3 regions of the Vibrio aestuarianus genome follow, and region 2 is predicted to be linked to each of the others. Evidence: predicted binding sites of a transcription regulator. Region 2 holds the regulator's gene; each other region holds the start of a gene.
The links. Region 2 encodes PurR, which represses purine synthesis genes. Its sites were predicted from a motif close to TNANGNAAACGTTTNCNTNA; they were not measured.

Region 1 (8,413 bases), on a different contig from region 2:
AACACATAATCGGCGTCGACAAAATAGTGTTGATTCAGTTTCCCCGAAAAGTTACCGGTAATTTTAGGTTGTGAGTATTCCATTGCCAGCGGAAGACCACACATTTTCCATTCCGTCAGCCCGCCATCGAGTACGTAAACCTCTTGATGACCCATCGCTTTTAGCATCCACCACGCTCGTGGAGAGGCAAATGTCCCGCTATTATCATAAACAACAATGATCGAATCGTTATTGATCCCTAATGCTTGCGATTGTGAATTGAAATGTTCTTCGTTAGGCATCATGTGTGGCAGTGTTGCGCTGAGGTCACAAAATACTTTGTCATAATCAAAACGTCGCGCATTGGGAATAGTGTGTACGGTGTCTTTTTCAGTTTCACTGGGAATTTGAAAATCAATACTTGCATCTAGAATTACGATGCGTTCATCGGCTAAACGTTGATTTAACCAGCTTGGGGAAACCAATGGAGACATATTGCGCTCATCCTGACCTGTTGTTTGAAGAAGCTTTAACTTACTCATTAATTTGCAGAAAAGAAATGCTATTTGGAAGGGATGATAAAATAAAATGCTCAACACCTTGTAGTTAACAGGCGTCGAGCATGTTTAATCGTTATTGTTCAGAGTTCTGACACACGCTGCATGTCGCTAATTTCATCAGTTTCATCTCGCGCCAGCTCATAGAGAGCGCATCGAACATCAATATTTTACCTTGTTTAGGTTGTCCATAGTGCGCGATAACTTTAATCGCTTCCATCGCTTGTACTGCGCCAATGATTCCCACTACAGGTGCCATGACGCCAGCTTCTACACAAGTAAGTGCCGTATTGCCAAACAAAGCACTCAAACATTGATAACAAGGTTCGTCAGCGTGTTCGTATGTAAATACACTGACTTGTCCTTCCATTCGAATTGCGGCACCAGAAACCAACGGTGTTCGAGTTCGGTAACAAAGGCGATTGAGTTGGTTGCGAGTCTCTACATTATCAGAGGCATCCAACACCAGAGTGTGCTGCCCAATAAGTGTGTCAAGCTGCTCGTCATTTAAGCGTTGATCAACGGTATTTACCGCCAAAAATGGATTGAGAGTTCGTAATGAATCTGCAGCGGAATCGACCTTTTTTCGGCCAATGTCGTTGTCTGTATGCAACACTTGTCGTTGTAGATTAGAGAGTTCCACGACGTCATCATCGACGAGGGTTATACTGCCAACGCCAGCCGTTGCTAAATATTGGCTTGATGCGCAGCCCAAACCTCCAGCACCAACAATGAGCACAGAACTTTGTTTCAATGCTTCTTGGCCTTCAAAATCAAATTGCTTGAGAATGATCTGTCGGTTGTAACGCAACATTTCTGCATCAGATAAAATATCCACAAACGCTCCTAATACAAGCTGGAATTAAAAAGTTGGATATTCACGCTTTCACCCACTTCCACTCGTCCACGTTCGCGTTCTAATACTACAAAGCAATTGGCTAAACTCATGGAGCGAAATGCACCAGAGCTCTGATTACCGGTTGTTTCAACAACGAATTTGCCATTTTCAATCGAGTAGATACCACGCTGGTAATCTGTGCGGCCTGGCGCTTTTTTGAATGCCGTTTTCGTGATGGCTGGGATAGATTCAGGTGCTTGCCATTTGCTATGTCCCGCCAATTTAGCGAGCATCGGTTGTACTAATACGTACATAGTTAGTACTGCTGACACCGGGTTACCTGGAAGACCACAAAACCAAGCATTACTAAGCTCACCAAACGCAAATGGTTTGCCCGGCTTAATCGCTAGTTTCCAGAAGCCTATCTCGCCAAGTTCCTGCAAAATATCTTTGGTGTAATCGGCTTCGCCGACACTCACACCACCAGATGTGACGACCACATCCGCTAAGTTTTGGGCTTTTTCGAACGTTGCTTTTAATGTTGCAGGGCAATCGGGGATGATGCCAAGGTCAATCGCTTCACAACCAAAGTTCTCAATTAGAGGTTTAATCCCGTAGCGATTACTGTCGTATATTTGTCCGTCAATTAAAGACTCCCCTAGCGGTTTGAGCTCATCACCAGTTGAGAAAAAGGCAACTCTGGGTTTGCGAAAAACGGTAATGTGGCTAATGCCGAGTGTGGCGATCATGGGAATATCACGTGGTGTTAAGCGAGCGCCTTTCGCTAAAACAAGATCACCTTGTTTAATGTCATCACCGGTCGGGCGAATATTGTTTTGTGGCTTGATGTCCGACTGTTTAAAGACAATACCAGCATCAGTGACATCGGTATTTTCTTGCATAACCACAGCATCGCATCCAAGTGGGATCTTCGCTCCTGTCATGATTCTGATGCACGTATTAGCAGGCCACTCACCTTCAAAGGGAGCGCCAGCAAAAGATTTTCCTGCCAATGGTAGTATTTGATTTTTTGCTAAATCACTCAAGCGTATCGCATACCCATCCATGGCTGAATTATCAAAAGGCGGGACAAAAATAGGCGAAAGCACATCTTCTGCCAATACGTAGCCAAGAGCTTCAGCTAATGGAAGTTGCAGTGTCACTTGAATTGGTTTGATTCGCGCTAACATTGTGTCCATCGCGTCTTCGATAGGCATTAAGCCCGGAGCATCACAGCAGCCCATTTTAGAATCCTATTGTCGTTTTTCTTTTCAATAACCTTATCATAGATTGTCTTTTGGTAAGAATGACCATCCATAAAATATGGGTGTAATTATTCAAAATTCCGAGTATCCTTGTCTGCCATCCGAAAGGGGTAAAAGTAAGAGGAATCGGAATGTTAGGTCTTAGCGAATCAGCAAAGTTGGTTAAAGATGCGCTAGAGAGCCGCGGTTTAGAGACGCCAATGTGTCCTAATGCGGTAACTCGTGAAGAGAAGAAAGAAAAAATTGAACACCATATGCGTGAGATCCTGACACTGCTTGGTCTTGACCTGACTGATGATAGCCTCGAAGAAACCCCGCATCGCATTGCAAAAATGTATGTTGATGAAGTCTTTTCTGGTTTGGATTACCAAAACTTTCCCAAAATTACTGTCATTGAAAACAAGATGAATGTAAGTGAAATGGTTCGCGTGAAAGATATCACCGTAACCAGCACTTGTGAGCATCACCTGGTAACGATCGATGGTAAAGCTGCTGTTGCTTACATTCCGCGCGGCAAGATTATTGGACTTTCAAAAATCAATCGTATTGTGCGTTTTTTTGCTCAACGTCCACAAGTTCAAGAGCGAATGACACAACAAATTCTGGTGGCACTGCAAACCTTACTTGAATCTGATGATGTAGCGGTAACTATTGATGCAACGCATTACTGCGTTAAATCACGCGGTGTTATGGACGCAACCAGTGAAACGACGACGACGGCATTGGGTGGTATTTTTAAGTCTAATCCTGCTACTCGTGCGGAATTTCTTCACGGCTTACGATAAGTGTCCCATTGATTTCAATAAAAAGCCCCGAAATAGTTTTCGGGGCTTTTTACGTATCTGACCAATATTGAATTTCAACGTTTATTCAAACAAAGCAAGATACTCACTATAACCTTGAGCTTGCATGTCATTTTTTGCAACAAAGCGCATTGCCGCAGAATTCATACAATAGCGTAACCCGGTTGGGGCAGGACCATCGTCAAATACGTGCCCTAAATGAGAATCACCAAAACGGCTTCTGACTTCTGTTCTTGAATAAACTAAGCGGAAATCAGTCTTCGTTGCAATATATGCTTCATTTATTGGTTTAGTAAAACTCGGCCAACCAGTGCCAGATTTGTATTTGTCGGTTGAAGAAAACAGCGGTTCACCAGTGACAATATCAACATAAATACCCTCGGCTTTGTTATCCCAATACTCATTATTAAAAGCGCGCTCGGTGCCTTCTTCTTGGGTGACGTAGTATTGAAGGTCAGTCAGTTTGGCGCGAATCTCCTTGTCAGAAGGTTTGGTATAGACTTTAAGGCTTGCCTCCGATTTATTTGCATCAATTAATTGACGTAATGTCTTTGGATTTTCATTACGATCTTCACCAAAGATTTCATCTAAATATTGGTCACGCCCAGATGCGTAGCGATAGTAGTTGTACCGCACTTTGCTCTTTTTATAAAAATCTTGGTGGTAATCTTCTGCCGGCCAGAATGTAGTATATTGGATGAGTTCTGTTTTCAGCGGTTTTTTATAGATACCGAGCTTATCGATGTCAGCCATGAAGGTTTCTGCTGTCAGCTTCTGCATTGCATTGTGATAGAAAATCGCAGGGCGATATTGTGGGCCTCTATCGACAAATGACCCTTTGTCATCGGTCGGATCAATATGACGGAAAAAATGATCCAACACCTGCTCATAGCTGACAATTTGAGGATCAAACGTTACTTGCACCACTTCAATATGGCCGGATTTACCCGATGAAACTTGTTTATAGGTCGGGTTTTCCATCGATCCGCCGGCATAACCTGATACGACATTGATCACGCCGTTGAGTTTCTCAAGATCAGATTCTGTACACCAAAAACACCCGCCAGCGAGTGTGGCGACATCGACGTTACCAATGCTGGGCATTTTCTGTGGTTTAGTCTCTGCCTGACTAAACAGTGAAAAAACGATAGGAACGAATAACGCTATCGAGATAAAGATGGGAGTAAAACGTTTCATAACCGACCTTACTTTTTTTTATTGATATACGTAAAGAACGGTAAAAAGTGCAAAAACTTACAGCACAGAGATAAAAATAGTTAATTTTATTGAAAGCTTCTGCAAATGGGTGACTTTCCAGAAGCTAACTTAGTGATTAATTAAGACCGATGATATTGCCGTGCTGATCAATATCCAATGCCATAAAGGCGGGTTTGTCAGGGAGTCCTGGCATGGTCATAACATTGCCGCATAGTGCATAAATAAAACCAGCACCTGCGCATAATCTAAGTTCTCGAATAGGAACATCAAACTCTTTTGGAGCACCTTTAATGGCTGCATTGGTAGAAATAGATAAAGGAGTTTTGGCCAAACAAACCGCTAAATGACCATAACCGTGAGCTTGGAATGCACGCATTTGTGCTTTGGCTACCTCACTTAATGTAATTCCCGCTGCACCATACCCTTTTTGAGCCACTGCGTTGAGTTTGGTTTCAATCGAATCTTGCGAGCAATAGAGAGGAGTAAATTGATTGGGCTTGTGACATTGGGCGATCACTTTGTTTGCAAGATCTGTTGTACCTTCTCCACCGAGCGCAAAACCTTCGCTCAATGCTACTTCAACGTTGTTCGGTAAGGCTTGAATCAGAGCGGTTAGTTGTTCGATTTCTTCCAGAGTATCTTGTGGAAAGCGATTGATAGCCACCACCGCAGGAACACCATATTTATTGACGTTGTTGATATGCCATTTGAGATTATCAAAACCAGCCATGAGTGCAGCTTGATCTGGTTCAAATAGCGAGTCAGGAACAGCTTGTCCGGGGCGAAGTTCATACAAACCAGAGTTAGCTTTTAGCCCACGTAATGTCGCCACAATGACTGCGCAATCAGGCGCTTTCCCTGATGTTGCCGCTTTAATATTACACGCTTTCTCAAAGCCCATGTCTGAACCAAAGCCACCTTCAGTGACGGTGAATTCGGCAAGTCGCGTAGCAATGTCATCCGCAATAATTGACGAATTGCCATGGGCGATATTGGCGAAAGGACCAGCATGAATAAGGGTAGGGACACCTTCTAAAGTCTGCATGAGCGTTGGTTCAATCGCTTCTTTCATACTAACGGTCATTGCGCCAGCTACTTGCAAGTCTTCTGTGGTTACAGGGTCACCATTTAAATTATAAGCAACCACGATGCGTCCAATACGTTGGCGTAAATCACGCAAGTCTTCCGCTAAGGCGAGAATGGCCATCAGCTCTGATGCGGCAGAGATATCAAACCCATCTTGCCGCTCATAACCATTGATGGTTTTACCGCTTTCATTTTGACCGACTGTGACCATCCTAAGTGCACGATCATTATGATCCATGACGCGTTTCCAGACGACCTTGTTTGCGTCAATCTTCAGTGCGTTCATGCCCGTACGTTGTTCAAAATCTTCATAACCTAATCGCTGCTCGTGATAAATCCGTGCATCTATAGCGGCAGCGGCGAGGTTATGCGCAGCCGTAACTGCGTGAATGTCACCGGTTAGATGTAAATTTAACTCTTCCATTGGGGCAACTTGAGAATAACCACCGCCAGCGGCTCCGCCTTTCACACCAAAGATTGGCCCCATAGAAGGTTGGCGAATACATGCCATGACAGAGTGATCTAATTTCGCGATCCCTTGTGATAGACCAATAGTGGTGACTGTTTTACCTTCGCCCAAGGGGGTTGGAGTGATGGCGGTAACAACAACCAATTTACCTTCAGGATGAGTGTGAAGTCTATCTAAGCAAGAAAGAGAAACTTTAGCCTTAAAACGTCCTTGGCTATGGAATTCAGTCGGATCTAGGCCTGCCTTAGCGGCAATAGCATCAATCTGTGTCAATTTTGTTGCACGGCAAATTTCAATGTCTGGCAGCATAAAACCCTCATCGGAAGTCATTAATAGGTGAGGAAAACGTTTGCGTCGCGATAATAACGTCAAAATGTTTGTTGTAAAGTATTATGGGTGGTCGAATATTCGATTGATGCTAAATTCTAACGCAATGCTGATTTTGATCAACTTAAGCTTCTGGTTTTACGTATCTATTGATATCCGAAGTAACGGAGTATTGTTCAGTTTGTCGTAGATTCAAAAACAATTTACACTGCGCGCAAGTTACTGAGGGATATACCATGAAATACGATTGGATTTTATTTGACGCTGACGAGACTTTGTTTCATTTCGACGCCTTCAAAGGTATGCAGCTAATGTTTGAACGCAAGGGAGTGATTTTTGATGAAATTGACTTTGCCAAGTACCAAGAGGTAAATAAACCTCTCTGGGTTGATTATCAAAATGGAGTGATTAATGCAGCCGATCTCAAGCATATTCGCTTTCAAGCTTGGGCCGAAAAACTGCAAACCACGACAGCTGATCTTAATAGTGCATTTCTTGAAGCTATGGCAGATATTTGCACGCCATTACCTGGTGCTAAAGAGCTACTAGAAGCACTAACAGGTAAGGCTAAACTTGGTATCATCACCAATGGTTTTACAGAGTTACAAGCGATTCGTTTGCAGAGAACAGGCATGACTGATTACTTTGAACATGTAATTATTTCCGAAGAAGTGGGTATAGCCAAACCTGATAACGGAATTTTTGCTCATGCGTTAGAAAAAATGGGTAACCCTTGCAAGAGTAAAGTACTGATGGTGGGGGATAACCCGCATTCCGATATTCTTGGTGGCCTTAAATTTGGCATTGAAACCTGTTGGCTCAATACCGTTGGCCATTCTGATATTGATGGTATAGAACCACATTATAATGTGCGCTCATTGCATGAGCTTAAAGAAATTCTTATCGCGTAATAGCACTAAATGATAAGATCGTCTGTTGATGGTATGGCTTAGTTTTCAGGTGGTTGAGCTAATCAAGCACCTTTATTTTGGCAAGTTATGTAATACGACCGGTATAACCGCCGTACATAAAGCAAGGGATTGTTGGTGCAGTACGTAAAAATCAAAGATGTGATTGTTGAGCAAATTGAGACAGGTATGCTGACACCACGTCAGAAGCTTCCTGCGGAACGGAAACTGGCAGAGTCATTTGATACTACCCGCGTAACCTTACGTGAGGCACTGTCATTACTTGAAGCAGAAGGTAAGATTTATCGCGAGGATCGCCGTGGCTGGTTTATCTCACCACAGCCATTGCGTTACGACCCAGCGCAATCTTTAAGCTTTACCAAACTAGCATTAGCACAAAATCGTCAACCCAAAACTCAACTTCTTCATTCGAAAGCGGTACTGGCCAATAAGCAAGCAACAGCGCTATTAGCATTAAAACCTTTTTCAGATATCTATCAGATTGAACGGGTACGCTATCTAGAAGATCGTCCGGTCGCTTACGTAACAAATTACGTTTGTCCTGATAAATTCCCTAATTTGCTAGGCTTAGATTTATCCCCATCACTGACAAGTTTGTATAAAGAAACCTTCGGTGTTGAATATCATAGTATCAGCTACAAGATGACGACAAGTTCATTGCTTGGCAATATCGCCCACGCTTTGCGAGCAACCTCAGGAACACCGGCAATGCTTATTAAGCGAGTCAATTACAACCAACAAGGAGAGGTAATTGATGGCTGTATCGAATATTGGCGACATGATGCTATCTGTATTGAATCATCAGTAAAACTGATTGGCTAACCTTGTATCAATAATTTTAGCTTTTACCATGAGGTTATGACTGAGTTTTGGCATCATCTTGTTTTAGTTGTTTATGCCCATCTTCACTGACGCCTTGTTTCCAATAACTACTAATGTAAA
Region 2 (8,413 bases):
CAAGCAGTGCAAATGAAAGCAAGACGGACGGTGAAATAATACCAGATAGACTATCTATTTCAGATAACTGTGTGCCTGCATTCAAATAGACAGCAGTGCCTGGCAACATCCCCAACTGGCTAACTAAATAAAAGCGAACAGTGGAAAGTGGTGTTAAGCCCATTAACAAATTGATCAAGAAAAATGGAAAGACAGGTATCAAGCGCAGAGAAAATAGATAGAAAGCGCCATCACTTTCCACACCTTGGTTTATCGCTTTCAGTTTTGAGCCAAATTTGTCTTGCACCCATTCACGCAGTAAAAAGCGGCTGCTTAAAAAAGCTAGGGTTGCCCCGATAGTACTGGCAAAGGAGACTAAAAGTAGGCTAGTCCAAAAGCCGAATAGCGCCGCGCCTAATAAAGTTACCACTGCCGCCCCAGGTATCGAAAATGCCGTGACTAAAATATAGAGCGAGAAATAGAGTGCAGCTGCGCTCACAAAGTTTTGTTCAATATGCTCATTGAGCAGTAATTGCTGTGCTTTGGCGTTTTCTAAGGTTAGATACTGGCCAAAATTCATCGCTAGCAGAATGATGGTAATTAATAGGATTAGACCCAAGACAATTTTTTTATTCATGCTTTTTCTCACCGCGTTTTTACACTAGATATAGTGAATAGGACATGGAAAGTCGAACTTTTATTTCAAAATGGAATAAAAAAGCGCCCGCAATGAAGTGCGAGCGCTTTTTGAAAGGTTGTGGTTAACGTTTATAGATTATTGGCGAGTTCATCACGACGAGATTGCGAAATAACAGACCAGTGTTTTCCTTCAATCGCGCCTTCTAAAGCCCAAAGCAATTCTAAACTGACAGTCGAAGAGTGGGTTTGCTGAATGGCTTTGTACGCTTCTAAAGCACCTTTCGCTTGTAAATCATTAACCGATTCAATACCTGCTTTTTTGAGCATTCTTTCCGTTGCAAGACGCAAATTGGGCAGATCTTTCAAGCGATCTGGCTTTGCCTGAGCTTGAACTTCACGTTCTTGCTTGGCAATTTCAAGTGCGACAGATGCGTCTCTCAAGATTTGTTGCGGGTTGTTCCAGCAATTATCAGGTAATGCAAAATATTTAGTGACGACAGGAAAGCCGCGCTTTTTATATACATAAGGCTCATAGCCCTGCTGTACAAAGCGTTTTGTAGACACATCATCAGCGCGAATGTGAAGTTTATCGTTTACGACCAAAGCAAACATAGTGTCATCGACGAAAATACCGAAACCGCCAAACATTGAACGAGATTTTACTTGTCCAAACTGTTCGAATAGTCGCATTGAATCTTTAAGTACTGGTTTATCCATGTTGTAAATTCTCGGTGTATAGGTAATACGCCACCAAAATCAGGTCCGAGAGGTTAGCAACTCTATGCAGAAAGTGTGTCAGTAAGGAGTAAACTTAATGCTAGTATCATTGCCATCGGCAACCCCGCTACCTACCAATATTTTGGTTTAGGCCGGAGGCTTTGCGTCCCATTCTTTCAAATGGTTTGCCCTGTGCGTGACTTCTAAGAATTAGAATAAATAAAAAATTGGACAAACATCACATTTGTATCTCTTATATGTGATGCCCATCTCAAAAGTTTCATGATTGAAAGTCAAATGTAATCCTAATTTTAAGAATATGGGCAGTTTTGACTTTCGAACGATTAACGAGCAAAAATTTGATTTATTTTTTTATATTTTTAACTGTTTTACGCTCAACAATCTCTGGGTGCATTTCAAAAATACGTCTTTCATGCTCTTTGTCTTTAATGCGTTCTAACAAAATTTCAAATGCATTTTTTCCTACACGGCGCTTAGGCTGGTGAATGGTGGTTAGCGGCGGTGAAAAGTATTCAGCGAGCTCAATGTTGTCATAGCCAATCACTGACATGTCATCAGGGACACGGATACCTTTTTGTTGTAGGCGACTCATTAAACCTAAAGCCATAGTATCGTTAAAACAGAATACAGCCGTTGGACGTTTATCCATTGCTGCGATTTTATCTGCGGCTAATACGGCAGTGTCACACTCGAAGTTACCTTCCAGTATCCAGTTTTCATTCACAGTTAGGTTCGCTTCTGCAAGTGCGCGTTTGAAGCCTTGAATTCGCTCTTGGCAGGCTGCCTTTTCGAAGTGACCACTTAGACATGCAATTTCAGTGTGACCATGATCGATAAGGTATTTGGTCGCTAGATAACCACCTTCTTCAGAATTATCGATGATTTTATCAGCTTGAGAGCTTTCTGGGCCCCAGTCCATTATCACCTTAGGGATATCGGCATGGCGATCGAGCATTTCCAGAAGCTCTTCAGTGAGGTCTGAACACATGACTAACATACCATCAACGCGCTTTTCTGCTAGCATGCGAATATAATCACGTTGTTTCTCATAGATACCGCCCGTGTTACACAAAATGAGCGTATAGCCTTGGCGATAGCAGTAGCTTTCCACGCCATCAATAACTTCGGAGAAAAACAAGTTAGTGGATTGGGTAACTAACATACCGATCGTACGGGTGGTATTACATTTCAAGCTACGAGCCACAGCACTTGGCGCATAGTTGAGTTCCGCTACTGCTTCCATCACTTTTTCTTGTGTAGCTTCAGCAACAAAGCGAGTTTTGTTAATCACGTGCGATACCGTGGTGGTTGATACGCCAGCGAGGCGAGCAACGTCTTTAATCGTAGCCATAAATTCGTTCCTGTCGATAATTGCAGAACGGTTGAATCAGCTTACCATTCAGCAGAGTTAGGCTTATTACCTTGTTAAGATTGAAGCCTAAAAGTAATAAAAACACAAAAACCGCCGGAAACAGCGGTTTGCATCTTAAAAATAATTTTTTATCGTTTTCAGTCAAGATTTTAGTCTGCAAACGTCAATCAGGCAATGAAAAATCTGCTTAATAAATCAGTCAATTGTCACAGTTGACTGATTTATTGTGTATCTATGTAAAGACGCACTAATCGTTAGACAAATACTTGCAGTCCAATTGAAGAAATGCCACTAGCAGTTCGGTTAATGCGCTATAGAACCCGAACTGATCAATTTGTTGGCATCGAAGGCTAAACTGAGGCACCCATGAGAGGATATGCTGTTGGATAAACTCATACTGTTCGACAAAGGCTTGATCTAAATGTTGTTCCTGTTCTAGCTCATTGGATCGAATGATCAAATTCCCCAGAAAATCTAATTCAATAGCAATGTGATCGGCTGGCTCATTCAGCGATGTGCTTACCGCAATGTTATGTGATGCCATTAATTCGGTCATCGCTTTTGCTGGTTCAGCATTGAGAAGACCTGATTGACCAATATAAATAGAGGCATATGGCAGAGCAGAATCTTTATTTGATTTTAGAAAAACATCACAGAAATCAGCGGCAAGCTCTAGTTGAGCATCTTCCCTATCCATGAGTCGATTTAATGCATCGACTAGTTTGTCAATTGCAGGTTTAAGGGTTTGGTTGTCACCTAAGCCAGTAAGAAATGAGCGAATGGCCTGAGTATGGTATTGTTCTAGTTCCTGCTCAGTTAGCTCTTTGACAAATAAGCTCGAAAGCCACCAGTAAATCTCGGCACGCTTTTCATTAAAGGCTTTAGTTTCTTGCATCATCTTGCTCCAAAAATAATTACTCTGCTAAGTTTAGCGAATAAAAATGAATAGCTATCACTATATAAATGAAAAAATATGACAGAAATTGTTATTTAATTAATACCGTCTTGGAAGGTTGTTTTGAATCAATAAACCAGCATTTTTCTCTATTTTTAGCCTGCGATGATAGAATTATGACGATTTATGAATAGAATAAATTTGTACATAGTCTCATACTGAGACTTAGGCATTTCCATATAAATAAGTGGTGTACATGAGCTATCACGTATTAGTTGTTGAAGATGACGCAGTAACTCGCAGTAAACTGGCCGGGTACTTTCAAAATGAAGGTTATACCGTTACAGAGGCGGAGAACGGTACTCAAATGCGAGAGGCGCTTCAGAACAACGTTATTGATTTGATTATGTTAGATATCAACCTTCCGGGAGAGGATGGTTTGATGTTAACGCGTGAACTACGTAGTCAATCTGATATTGGAATCATCCTGGTTACAGGTCGCACGGATAGCATCGATAAAATTGTTGGTCTCGAAATGGGGGCTGATGACTATGTCACCAAACCATTTGAATTACGTGAACTGTTAGTTCGTGTAAAAAATCTTTTATGGCGGATATCGACAGCCAATAATCAATCGACTGTTGGCGATACTTCTCAAAATGGTAATCTCGTTCGATTTGGTGAATGGTCATTTGATATTCAACGCCGTGCACTTAGTCGAAGTGGTGAACCGGTAAAATTGACAAAAGCTGAGTATGAGTTGTTGGTTGCATTATCTTCTTATCCTAACCAAGTACTGAGCCGAGAACGTATTTTGAATATGATCAGTCATCGTGTTGATGCGCCTAATGATCGTACGATTGATGTCTTGATTAGACGGATGAGAGCGAAGATGGAATTTGACCCTAAAAACCCACAAATTTTTGTGACGGTGCATGGGGAAGGGTATATGTTTGCCGGAGATTAGTCGTTTATTTTCGATAAAACACGTATCTCGTTGGGTTATTTGAGATGCCAGAAAATAAAAAACCGAAGTAGAGACTTCGGTTTTTTATGTATCTTACAAATTGCTTTCTTGTTGTGGAGCGTTTTCTAAAGCCGTTTCCTCGTAGCCGGATGCCCAATCACGTAGGTTTTGCCACAATAGCCCCAAGGTCTCATACCAATAGCGCTCCGTTTGTTCTAAGTAGCGAGCTCGAGGTGTGTATTTTTCCCAAGCCTGAGCGATATTGTTTTGCGCTAGATAATTGGTTGGCGCGGGAATAGGGGCGAGTCCTGCCGAGTAAAATTCGTTTAATGCGCGTTGCATATGGCTCGCTGAAGTGACGAGTACTAACTTGCGCTGTTGAACAAAGGCAGCAGCTTGTCTTGCTTCTTCCCATGTATCTTTCGCGGTTTCAAGCAAAATGATATCGGATTTACTCACTCCGAGTGCGAGCGCTACGGTTGCTAACATGCGAGCGTGACTAAATTCGGAGCCGCCAGAGTAACCAGACAAGATTAATTTTGAACCGGGATACATGCGCATCACTCGAATGCCTTCACTAAGGCGCATCAGTGCGGTTCGGCTGAGTTCAGACGTGGGGGGAATTTGATCGTCAACCACATGCCCACTACCAAGTACCATGACATAATCAATCGCTCCTTCACTAGGAAGGAATGCAGAATACTGTCTTTCTAACGGCATCAGAACACGAGTAGCGAAAGGTTGGAAAGAGATCAGGAATAGAGTCGTCAAAGATAACAAGACAATCATACAGCCAGTTTTACGTTTGGCTGTGAACATAATAAGCATTAAACCTACAAAACCGAGGATAAGCATCGCCGGGAGAGGCATTAATAATGAGGAAATAATTTTTTTCAGCTCAAACATAAACAAAATAGTCCGAAAAAACACCACTTGAATATAAAAAGGCATAAAGCCTCTTTATTCCTGCCATTCCTATGACAGAATAGCAGCACGATTCGTTATCATACCCCAAGCGACTGTGACTGAAGACCGGAATTTCGACGATATTGCCCACAAATTTGCAAAAAACATATATGGCTCTGACAAAGGTGAGATACGCCAAGTCATTGTTTGGGAAGATATCGAGCAATTACTCGCCATGTTTGGCACCAACCCCCAACCCTTGCATATTTTGGATGCGGGTGGTGGACTGGCACAAATGTCCCAAAAATTGGCCAAGCTAGGGCATCAAATTACATTATGTGATCTATCTTCGGAAATGCTGCTGTTAGCTGAGCAGGATATTGCAAAAAATAGCTTGCTTGAGCAGTATCGGCTGATTCACTCACCTGTGCAATCAATACAAGAGCATTTAACCGCTTCTGTCGATATGGTGATGTTTCATGCTGTGATGGAATGGTTAGCAGAACCGAAAGCGGCATTGCAAAACTTGTTAGAACAAGTCAGGCCGGGTGGAATGGCTTCCGTGATGTTCTACAACCATCATGGTCTGGTATATAAAAATGTGGTGTGCGGTAATATTCCTCATGTGCTGAATGGGATGCCACATCGCAAAAGATTTAAACTCCAACCACAAAAAGGTTTAAGGCCCGAAGACGTCTATCAATGGATCGAAGATGCGGGGTTTGAGATTTGTGGTAAATCGGGAATTCGTTCATTCAGTGACTACATCGGAAACGTAGCAAGTATGGGCGACTACCAATATGAAGACGTACTGGCACTAGAAAAACAATTGTGTAGACAAGAGCCGTACCTCTCACTAGGTCGATACATTCATGTGTGGGCGCAGAAAAAAATAGAGCAGGAATAACAATGAGTGAGATAACTCAAAGCGCTGCAGAGCAACCAATCGATGAATTGGTTAGCTGGGTAAAGCAGCACGATTTCTCATTGAACCTGACGACAGAGCGGCTTGCGTTCCTTATCGCTATCGCAGTACTGAGCAATGAAAGGTTTGATGAAGAATTAGGTGAGGGGGAGTTACATGACGCGTTCTCCATCGTCACTCGTATGTTTGAAGAGACAGGTGAAGCTTCGGCTTTTCGTGCTAATAACGCGATCAATGAACTGGTTAAGCAGCGATTGGTGAGCCGATTTACCAGTGAAGTAACCGAAGGTGTCAGCATCTACCGTTTATCGCCACTGGCGATTGGTATCACCGATTATTATGTTCGCCACCGCGAATTTTCGAAACTGAAACTCTCCATCCAGCTCTCCATGGTGGCGGATGAAATGGCAAAAGCCATAGAGGCGGCGCAAAAAGGCGGCACACCTGGACACTGGAAAAAGAATGTATACGGGGTGTTGAAGTATTCCGTCGGTGAAATATTCGACCGAATTGACCTTAACCAACGAGTAATGGATGAGCAGCAGCAGTCCGTTAAGCAGCAGATAGCTGAGCTCTTGAACAAAGATTGGCGTGAGGCGATCAACAACTGTGAGTCATTACTTTCTGAAACCTCCTCCACATTGCGTGAACTGCAAGATACATTGCAAGCCGCGGGAGACGAGCTTCAAACGCAGATCCTCGATATCCAAGAAATCGTTTATGGTTCTTCTGAACTTGAGTTTATTGAAGAAACCTTATTTGGTTTACAGATGAAGCTTGATCGCATTACAAGTTGGGGTCAGCAGGCTATTGACCTGTGGATTGGTTATGACCGTCACGTGCATAAATTTATCCGTACCGCGATAGATATGGATCAAAACCGAGCATTCAGCCAGCGCTTACGTCAATCAGTGAATGACTATTTTGATACGCCTTGGCATCTTACTTATGCTGATGCTGAACGTTTGACGGACCTTCGTGATGAAGCTTTGGTCTTAAGAGACGATGAAGTGATGGGGCAAGTGCCGCTTGAAGTGGAATATGAAGAATTCAAACAGGTCAATGATCAGCTTTCAGAGCGTATCGGCCAGATGCTAAAAGGTCATAAAGACCAAGGCATGCCGATAGACCTAGGTTTGGTGTTGAGAGATTACCTAGCCACTCATCCTCATACTCATCATTTTGATTTAGCAAGAATTGTTGTCGACCAAGCGGTACGACTCGGTTACTCAGAACACGATTACCGAGCGATTCAACCCGACTGGCAAGCGATCAACGATTTTGGCGCAAAGGTACAAGCAAATGTTATCAACAGATATTAATGAATACATGCCAGAAAACTTGGCAAAAGCAATTACGAATCCCCTTTTCCCCGCACTAGATAGCCAGCTTCGTGCCGGTCGCCATGTTTCTAGTGACGATTTAGATAATCACGCATTCCTATCGGACTTTGAGCCTGATTTAGCGTTGTTTTATCAGCGTTATAATACTGAATTAGTAAAAGCGCCAGAAGGTTTCTTTTATTTGCGTCCTCGTTCAACGGCATTGATTAACCGAAGTGTGTTATCTGAGTTAGATATGCTCGTCGGAAAAGTACTGTGTTTCCTTTATTTGAGCCCAGAGCGTTTAGCGCATGAAGGCATATTCACCAATCAAGAATTGTATGAAGAGCTGCTATCACTTGCTGATGAGAAAAAGTTAATGAAGCTCGTGACCAACCGAGCAAGCGGCTCTGACTTAGACAAAGAAAAGCTGTTTGAAAAAGTGCGTACATCACTGCGTCGCTTGCGACGTTTAGGCATGATCATCAATTTAGGTGATACCAATAAATTCCGTATCAGCGAAGCGGTATTTCGCTTTGGTGCTGACGTGCGCGTTGGTGATGACATGCGTGAAGCACAATTGCGTTTGATTCGTGATGGTGAAGCTGTGGTGCACACTCAAGAGCCAAACCAACGCAGCTTATTAGATAATGAACAAGAAATAGAAGAA
Region 3 (8,413 bases), 1.5 Mb from region 2:
GAGTTTATTAGGCAAGGAAACCGTTATGACTACTCGCAAGCCAGCCACCATCGCTGTTCGTACTGGTATTGAATCAGATTCTCAATACCACGCTGTTGTACCACCAATTTATCTTTCGACAAATTATGGCTTTCCTGCTTTTGGTGAAGTACCTCAATACGATTACACCCGTTCAGGGAATCCAAACCGCGGCTTGCTTGAAAAAGCGCTGTATGAGCTCGAGTCCGGTCTTGGCGCTGTCGTCACTAACTGCGGCACTTCTGCACTCAATTTATGGGCGTCTGCATTTCTTAGCGCAAATGATCTAATTGTTGCCCCCCATGACTGTTATGGCGGTACCTATCGTCTATTTAATACTCGCGCCAAAAAAGGCGATTTCAATGTCTTGTTTGTTGATCAATCTGACCATGAAGCTTTAAGTGCTGCGCTGGCTAAAAAACCGAAATTGGTATTGCTAGAAACCCCCTCGAACCCACTTGTGCGCGTTGTCGATATTGCCGACATTTGTCACCAAGCGCATCAAGTTGGTGCACTCGTAGCCGTCGATAACACCTTCCTTACCCCTATATTTCAAAAACCATTGTTGCTTGGGGCAGACTTCGTTATCCACTCCACTACAAAATACATCAATGGTCACTCTGATGTGATCGGTGGCGTTGTTATTACCAAAACCGAGCAACACGCTGAAGAATTAGCCTGGTGGGGCAACTGCCTTGGCGCAACGGGGACACCATTTGACAGCTATATGACACTGCGTGGTATTCGTACGTTGGGTGCTCGCATGCGTGTTCATGAGGAAAATGCGGGTGCAATTTTAGCTTATTTGCAACACGAAGCATTGGTGAAAACGATTTATCACCCTAGTCTGCCACAACACCCAGGCCATGAAATTGCGAAAAAACAGCAGTCAGGATTTGGCTCAATGCTCAGTTTTGAATTTGCCGGAAGCTTTGAGCAGTTGAAGTTTTTTGTCGGCCAGTTAGAGCTGTTCTCACTGGCTGAATCTTTGGGCGGTGTCGAAAGCCTCATTTGCCATCCAGCATCAATGACACATCGCGCTATGGGTGACGAAGCTTTGGCTGAAGCCGGCATTTCAACGCAACTATTACGCCTGTCAGTGGGTTTAGAAGATGCTCATGATTTAATTGCCGATCTACAACAAGCCTTTGCCAAAGCCAAGGAGGCATTTTAATGACGGCATTGCGACAACTGCATAAATTTGGTGGCAGTAGCCTTGCTGACCCTGAATGTTATAAAAGAGTGGTGAATATCTTAAAAGAGTATTCACACAATAACGACTTAGTGGTGGTTTCTGCGGCAGGCAAAACCACCAATCACTTGATCGCCTTTCTTGAGGCTCTCAAAAAAGATGGTCGATTAGCGCATGAGAACCTACAAGCGGTTCGTCAATTTCAAACTAACTTAATCGACGCACTACTTGATGACAACTCAGCCAAGACGTTGCGCGACCTATTAAATGCCGAAATACGCGCGTTAGGTGAATTGTCTGCACCGCTAAGTGCAGCCCAACAAGCCAGCGTATTGGGCCATGGTGAAGTTTGGTCTTCGCGCTTACTAGCCGCATTACTCAACCAAAATGATCTCGCCGCAGTTGCGCAAGATGCACGTGCTTTTCTGCGCGCTGAAACAGGCACACAACCGGAAGTTGACCGTTCTCGCTCCTATCCTCTTTTAAAAGAAGTTTTGGCACAGCATGTTCATCATCGCATCATCATTACTGGTTTTATGGCACAAAATGAGCAAGGCGATACCGTATTGCTAGGCCGTAATGGTTCTGACTATTCCGCCACCATGATCGGTGCATTGGCCGAAGTTAACCGTGTTACGATTTGGAGCGACGTCGCTGGGGTATACAGCGCAGACCCACGCATTGTCAGCGATGCTTGTTTGCTGCCACTGCTGCGCTTAGACGAAACCAGCGAACTGGCGCGCTTGGCCGCGCCAGTATTGCACAGCCGAACTTTACAACCTGTCGCTCAAAGCTCGATGGATTTGCACTTACGTTGCAGTTATCAACCCGAGTCCGGTTCAACCCATATCGAGCGTGTGCTTGCTTCTGGACGTGGGGCTAAGATCATCACCTCGTTAGAAGATGTCTTGCTGATTGAGCTTTCCTTTAGCCACGGTCATGACTTCCAACGTCTGCAAAGCAGCGTTTTGCGCAGCTTACAACGTGCCCAACTTGAACCGCTAGCGTTTGAAGCCCAAGCTGATCAACACCGCTTACGTCTAGCCTACACCACTGAAATTTCAGGAGGCGCTCTCGCCCACCTTCAAGACACGGCTTTCGAAGCTGAAATTAAACTCAAAGAAGGGTTTTCTTTAGTTGGCGCGGTTGGCGCTGGCGTCACCAAAAACCCAAATCACTGCTACGGTTTTTACCAACAGTTGAGATCATCCCCGGTTGAATTTATTTGTGAGTCAGAGTCTGGGCTTAGTTTAGTTGCCGTGCTACGCAAAACCGCAGTAGAACCACTAGTAATAGGAATGCACAATCAACTTTTCCAAGCGCAAAAACGTGTTGCGTTAGCGTTATGTGGTAAAGGTAATATTGGTTCGAGTTGGCTGAAATTATTTGCAGAGCAAAAATCAGAGCTTGAAAAGCGACGTGGAATGAACTTTGAACTGGTGGCGGTTATCGACAGCCAAACCTATTGGTTTGATGAACAAGGCATCAATGCTGAATCGGTACTCGAACGATTTAATGATGAAGCCATCTCTTACCAAGGTAAGGAATGGCTACAACACCTGAGTAATATCCAAGGATATGATGATCTCATCGTGTTAGATGTCACAGCCAGTTCTGAACTCGCAGAGCGTTACCTCGATATTGCCGAGCATGGCATGCACTTAATTTCCGCCAACAAAGTCGCAGGCTCCGCCTCTAGTCAGTCGTATCATCAAGTGAAAGATGCTTTTGCTAAGATCAGCCGCCATTGGTTATACAATGCAACGGTTGGCGCAGGTTTGCCTATCAACCATACCGTTCGTGACCTACGTGAAAGTGGTGATGATATTGTCGCGCTGTCAGGCATTTTCTCTGGCACGCTATCATGGCTATTCCAACAATTTGATGGTTCGATTCCTTTTAGTGAGTTAGTCGATCTTGCTTGGCAACAAGGCTTAACAGAACCCGATCCTCGTAGTGACCTCGATGGCTCTGATGTGATGCGCAAGCTGGTCATTTTAGCTCGTGAATCTGGCCTACACATTGAGCCAGAAAACGTAAAAGTCGAATCACTGGTACCTGAAGAGCTTAAAGATCTATCGTTAGATGACTTCTTAGATAAGAGCCAACTACTGAGTGAGAGATTGGCTGAACGTCTTGAAAAAGCACAACGTGAAGAAAAAGTGCTGCGCTACGTAGCAAGGCTTGAAAAGAATGGTAAAGCCACTGTTGGGGTTGAAGCGCTGGATCGCGAACACGCTTTAGCTAATCTCCTGCCGTGTGACAATATTTTTGCTATCGAGAGTAAATGGTATCGTGATAATCCATTGGTTATTCGCGGGCCAGGAGCAGGCCGAGAAGTCACAGCAGGAGCAATCCAGTCGGATTTAAACTTGCTGTCTAGTTTTCTTTAACTAAAGGAGCCATTGGCTCCTTTGTTTGTTTTTGGCCAACAAAGAATGCTATAACTGATTACGAGTTATATTGGTGTTTCACTTGAGTTCTGCTCACATTCAACATGAATATTCTTCATGATTACAGTGTTGACATTAAAACGTATTCAATACATTCTGTGGACATATAGACGTCCAAACGTCAATTCAAGGGATTTTAATTTGGCGGGAAGTTCGCCACAGGGAGAAGTAAGATGGGATACACACACGCCAGTCATATCGATGCACTAAACCAAAACATTGCAGAGCTGTCTGACAATATTAATGTGTCATTTGAATTTTTCCCACCGAGCTCTGAAAAGATGGAAGAGACGCTGTGGAATTCGGTACACCGCTTAAAAACGCTGCAACCAAAATTTGTTTCTGTCACTTATGGTGCAAACTCTGGCGAACGCGACCGTACTCACTCCATCATTAAAGAGATCAAAGATCAAACCGGTTTAATTGCAGCCCCTCATTTGACTTGCATCGATGCATCACGTGAAGAGCTTATTCAAATTGCTGACGATTACTGGAACAACGGCATTCAAAGCATTGTGGCATTGCGTGGGGATATTCCTGTCGGTGGTGGCAAGCCAGAAATGTATGCTTCAGATCTGGTTGAGTTACTAAAAGCACGTCATGATTTTGATATCTCTGTTGCCGCCTTTCCAGAGGTTCACCCTGAAGCAAAAAGTGCACAAGCTGACCTACTTAATCTAAAACGTAAAGTTGATGCCGGTGCCAACCGCGCGATTACCCAGTTCTTCTTTGATGTAGAAAGCTACTTACGTTTTCGTGACCGCTGCGTGGCGGCGGGTATTGATGTTGAAATCGTACCGGGAATTTTGCCTGTATCCAACTTCAAACAAGCCTCGCGCTTTGCTGCACAAAACAATGTCAAAGTACCTGGTTGGATGGCAAAACAGTTCGATGGATTAGATGATGACCCAACCACTCGCCAGCTTGTCGGGGCAAGTCAAGCTATCGACATGGTCAGAATTTTAAGCCGTGAAGGGGTAAAAGATTTCCATTTCTATACACTAAACCGTGCCGAAATGACCTATGCGCTATGTCATACATTGGGCGTAAGACCGAAAGCATAACCATCCAGTAAAAGAAACTTAAAATAACAATGCCGACATTCGTCGGCATTGTTATTTTAATCGTAAGCAGAAAGATTACTCTACGTCATCCATCTTACCTAATAGGTTACGAATACGGTCTTGCCATGCGGCATGTTCTTGCTGCATTTGTTGTGCTTTTTGCTCAAGCTCTTCACGACCCGCTTTTAGCTCATTAGCTTCAGTGATCAACTGCTGTTTCTCTTCTTTTAACTCTTCAACTTCCATTTGCAGAAGTGCAATTGTGTCAACAGCGGTTTGAATTTTTGCTTCTAGTAGTTCTAATACTTCAAAAGACATGGTGCATACCCTTAATGATTCGGTTGAGGTGAACATAATTTCACTTATTGAGCCATTCTACTCAGCCCGGCGCTTATAAACACTCACTATATGCGAAATTTTTCACTATTCGGTTAAAAAACAAACTCAAATTGACCCTAGCCTAACTTAAGCCACACAGCGACTCGGAAAAACTGTATTTCTCCACGCTGATTTCGCAAATTTAACGCTTGGATTTGATCAAGTGCAATCCTTACGAACTAAAAAAGCAAACGTTTCCGATTTGATATGTTAAAATCGCCGCCGAAATTTCCTATTCCCTTTTCTTTGGAGTTAGCATGAAACGCGATTTAGCAATGGCATTCTCTCGAGTAACCGAAGGTGCTGCACTGGCTGGTTATAAATGGCTTGGTCGAGGCGATAAAAATGCCGCAGACGGCGCGGCAGTCGAAGTCATGCGTAATCTTCTCAACAAAACCGAAATCTTAGGTGAAATTGTCATTGGTGAAGGCGAAATCGACGACGCGCCGATGCTTTATATTGGTGAGCAAGTAGGCCTAGGTGGCGACAAAGTTGATATCGCAGTCGATCCCATTGAAGGTACTCGCATGACCGCTATGGGGCAATCTAACGCGCTGGCTGTATTAGCCGCTGGCGAAAAAGGAAGTTTCCTTAAAGCCCCAGATATGTACATGGAAAAATTGGTGGTTGGTCCTGGTGCAAAAGGCTGTATTGACCTCAACAAACCATTAAAAGAGAACCTAGAAAATATCGCCGCAGCACTCAATAAACCACTCGATACCCTAGTCGTCACCACTTTAGCCAAACCTCGCCACGATGCGATGATTGCACAGATGCAACAGATGGGCGTTCGCGTTTTCGCTGTGCCTGACGGTGATGTGGCTGCTTCTATTTTAACTTGTATGCCAGATAGCGAAGTGGATGTGATGTATTGTATCGGTGGCGCACCAGAAGGTGTGGTATCTGCCGCTGTCATTCGCGCTCTTGATGGCGATATGCACGGTCGTCTACTGCCTCGTCATGAAGTAAAGGGCAATACCGAAGAAAACCGCATTTATGGCGCAAAAGAGCTCGCTCGTTGTGCTGAAATGGGCGTTGAAGCGGGTGTAGTGCTGAAAATGGAAGACATGGCGCGTAGCGATAATGTCATTTTCTCTGCAACCGGCATCACCAAAGGTGATTTATTAGAAGGTATAACGCGTAAAGGCAATATTGCGACCACTGAAACTCTATTGATCCGTGGCCGTTGTCGTACCATTCGTCGTATCAAATCAATTCACTACTTGGAACGCAAAGATCCTGAAGTACGTGAAATCATCCTATAGTGTGAAAAGACAAAAAGACCGCAAATGCGGTCTTTTTTTCAAGTTCAATTTACAACATATCCCCAAACAACTTGAAGTTTCAGGTAGGCGGCAAGTGAGTGAATCCCCATGAGCATAGATAAACTATGTGATTGGGGTGAGCAAACGTAGCCAACACCGCTGCAACTTCAAGTAGGAAGGGTATAGCTCAGATTAGAACAACTCTTCAGCCACTTTGAACAAGTCATGACGTACTGGACGCTTCATGTTTTCGATAGCATCAATGATGTCATGATGAACTAACTGCTCTTTTTGAATACCAACACAACGACCACCTTGGCCATCAAGCAGTAGGTGGACAGCGAAGTTACCCATGCGTGATGCTAATACACGGTCAAATGCTGTTGGACGACCACCACGTTGAATGTGACCAAGTACTGTCGCACGAGTTTCACGACCCGTCGCTTTTTCAATTTCTTTCGCCAGTTGGTTAGCGTCCATCATTAGCTCGGTTAAAGCAATAATCGCGTGCTTTTTACCTTTCTTAATGCCATCTTGGATATTGGCGGTAAGCTGCTCCATATCCAGGCCAGTTTCAGGAGTAATGATGTACTCACAACCACCAGCAATGGCAGACATCAGCGTCAAATCACCACAGTGACGGCCCATGATCTCAACAATAGAAATACGTTGGTGAGATGAAGAAGTATCACGTAAACGGTCAATCGCATCAATGACTGTATTTAATGCTGTTAAGTAACCGATAGTGTAATCGGTACCTGCGATATCGTTATCGATAGTGCCAGGCAGACCGATACATGGGAAACCCATCTCAGTCAGTTTTTTTGCGCCCATATAAGAGCCATCACCACCGATAACCACAAGAGCATCGATGCCGTGTTTTTTCAGGTTTTCAATCGCTTTCTCACGAATCGCTACTTCACGAAACTCCGGGAAACGTGCCGAACCAAGGAATGTACCACCCTTGTTGATCACATCAGAAACACTTGAGCGGTCAAGTTGCTTGATACGGTCTTCGTACAGGCCAAGGTAGCCATCATAAATACCATATACTTCCAAATCAGCACCTAGCGCAGTACGAACAACACCACGAATTGCTGCATTCATACCAGGTGCGTCACCGCCACTTGTCAAAACACCGATTTTCTTAATCATGCTCACCCTCGATTTTTTGTAAACTTAATACTAATTTTAACGCTGCCTGTTAACGACAAACAGGCAACAAAATCTTGATAATCTACGCGCAATGTTACCTTTCCTAAAAAGGAATACTACTGTTATTTGCGTGAAATTATGTAACTTTGCTACTTATGTAAGAGTATTACAGCTTTGCGTTAATACTTTGTTGATTCACATCAGAATCACACTTGTTTATTACTCACACAAAAGATAGCCAATAAGCGTATTTCTGTCGCTACCAGCCTTGTGTTTTTTGCTTTTTTTCTGAGCCAAACACAACTGAGTAAGGATCTTGATGGATTAATACATCTGCCCCAGGAAAAGCGTCGAGCAATTTATCTTCTACATCATCAGCAATGCGATGCGCTTCAATCAATGGCATGTTGTCATCTAATTCCAAATGCAATTGAATGAATCTTACAGGTCCTGACATTCGTGTTCGCAATTCATGAACCCCTAATACCCCTTCAACAGACAGACACTCGGCATGGATCTGCGCTAATTCTTCATCAGGTAGTTTTCGATCGAGTAAGGTTTGAATCGCTTCCATCACCATACGAAATGCACTGTATAAGATATAAAGACCAATCCCGACCGCAAATACCGCATCTGCCTGCTTAAAGCCATACCAGCTCAGTGCTAGCGCCAGCATAATAGCAGCGTTCATGAAAAGATCAGTTTGATAATGTAGAGAATCAGCGGCTATCGCCTGACTGCCGGTTTTCTTCACCACATGCTTTTGGAACATCACCAAACCGGATGTTACTACCATGGCAAAGAAACTAACGTAAACCCCATATTCGGGAGAGGTTAATTCATGTGGGCGGAAAAATCGGTCAACACCATTAAGAATGAGGAAACAGG

Region 1: the regulator PurR is predicted to act here: its motif matches at 6,553-6,572, upstream of MCT08_RS16015 (formate--tetrahydrofolate ligase).
Region 3: the regulator PurR is predicted to act here: its motif matches at 5,289-5,308, upstream of glpX (class II fructose-bisphosphatase).

What each region holds. Positions count from the first base shown of each region.
Region 1 covers NZ_JAKNYQ010000002.1:531,042-539,454, forward strand. The annotation lists gene MCT08_RS15990 (sulfurtransferase) at 1-473, opposite strand, end outside; gene moeB (molybdopterin-synthase adenylyltransferase MoeB) at 613-1,374, opposite strand; gene moeA (molybdopterin molybdotransferase MoeA) at 1,383-2,618, opposite strand; gene folE (GTP cyclohydrolase I FolE) at 2,771-3,424, shown strand; gene msrB (peptide-methionine (R)-S-oxide reductase MsrB) at 3,506-4,639, opposite strand; gene MCT08_RS16015 (formate--tetrahydrofolate ligase) at 4,776-6,524, opposite strand; gene yjjG (pyrimidine 5'-nucleotidase) at 6,779-7,453, shown strand; gene phnR (phosphonate utilization transcriptional regulator PhnR) at 7,589-8,293, shown strand; gene MCT08_RS16030 (siderophore-interacting protein) at 8,328-8,413, opposite strand, start outside.
Region 2 covers NZ_JAKNYQ010000001.1:2,106,072-2,114,484, reverse strand. The annotation lists gene MCT08_RS09745 (TVP38/TMEM64 family protein) at 1-628, opposite strand, end outside; gene MCT08_RS09740 (TfoX/Sxy family DNA transformation protein) at 748-1,335, opposite strand; cyclic di-GMP riboswitch class I at 1,450-1,535, opposite strand; gene purR (HTH-type transcriptional repressor PurR) at 1,700-2,707, opposite strand; gene torD (molecular chaperone TorD) at 2,976-3,623, opposite strand; gene torR (two-component system response regulator TorR) at 3,880-4,590, shown strand; gene elyC (envelope biogenesis factor ElyC) at 4,684-5,496, opposite strand; gene cmoM (tRNA uridine 5-oxyacetic acid(34) methyltransferase CmoM) at 5,612-6,403, shown strand; gene mukF (chromosome partition protein MukF) at 6,406-7,743, shown strand; gene mukE (chromosome partition protein MukE) at 7,724-8,413, shown strand, end outside.
Region 3 covers NZ_JAKNYQ010000001.1:564,767-573,179, reverse strand. The annotation lists gene MCT08_RS02745 (O-succinylhomoserine (thiol)-lyase) at 26-1,192, shown strand; gene MCT08_RS02740 (bifunctional aspartate kinase/homoserine dehydrogenase II) at 1,192-3,603, shown strand; gene metF (methylenetetrahydrofolate reductase) at 3,837-4,727, shown strand; gene zapB (cell division protein ZapB) at 4,803-5,045, opposite strand; gene glpX (class II fructose-bisphosphatase) at 5,363-6,370, shown strand; gene pfkA (6-phosphofructokinase) at 6,563-7,525, opposite strand; gene fieF (CDF family cation-efflux transporter FieF) at 7,785-8,413, opposite strand, start outside.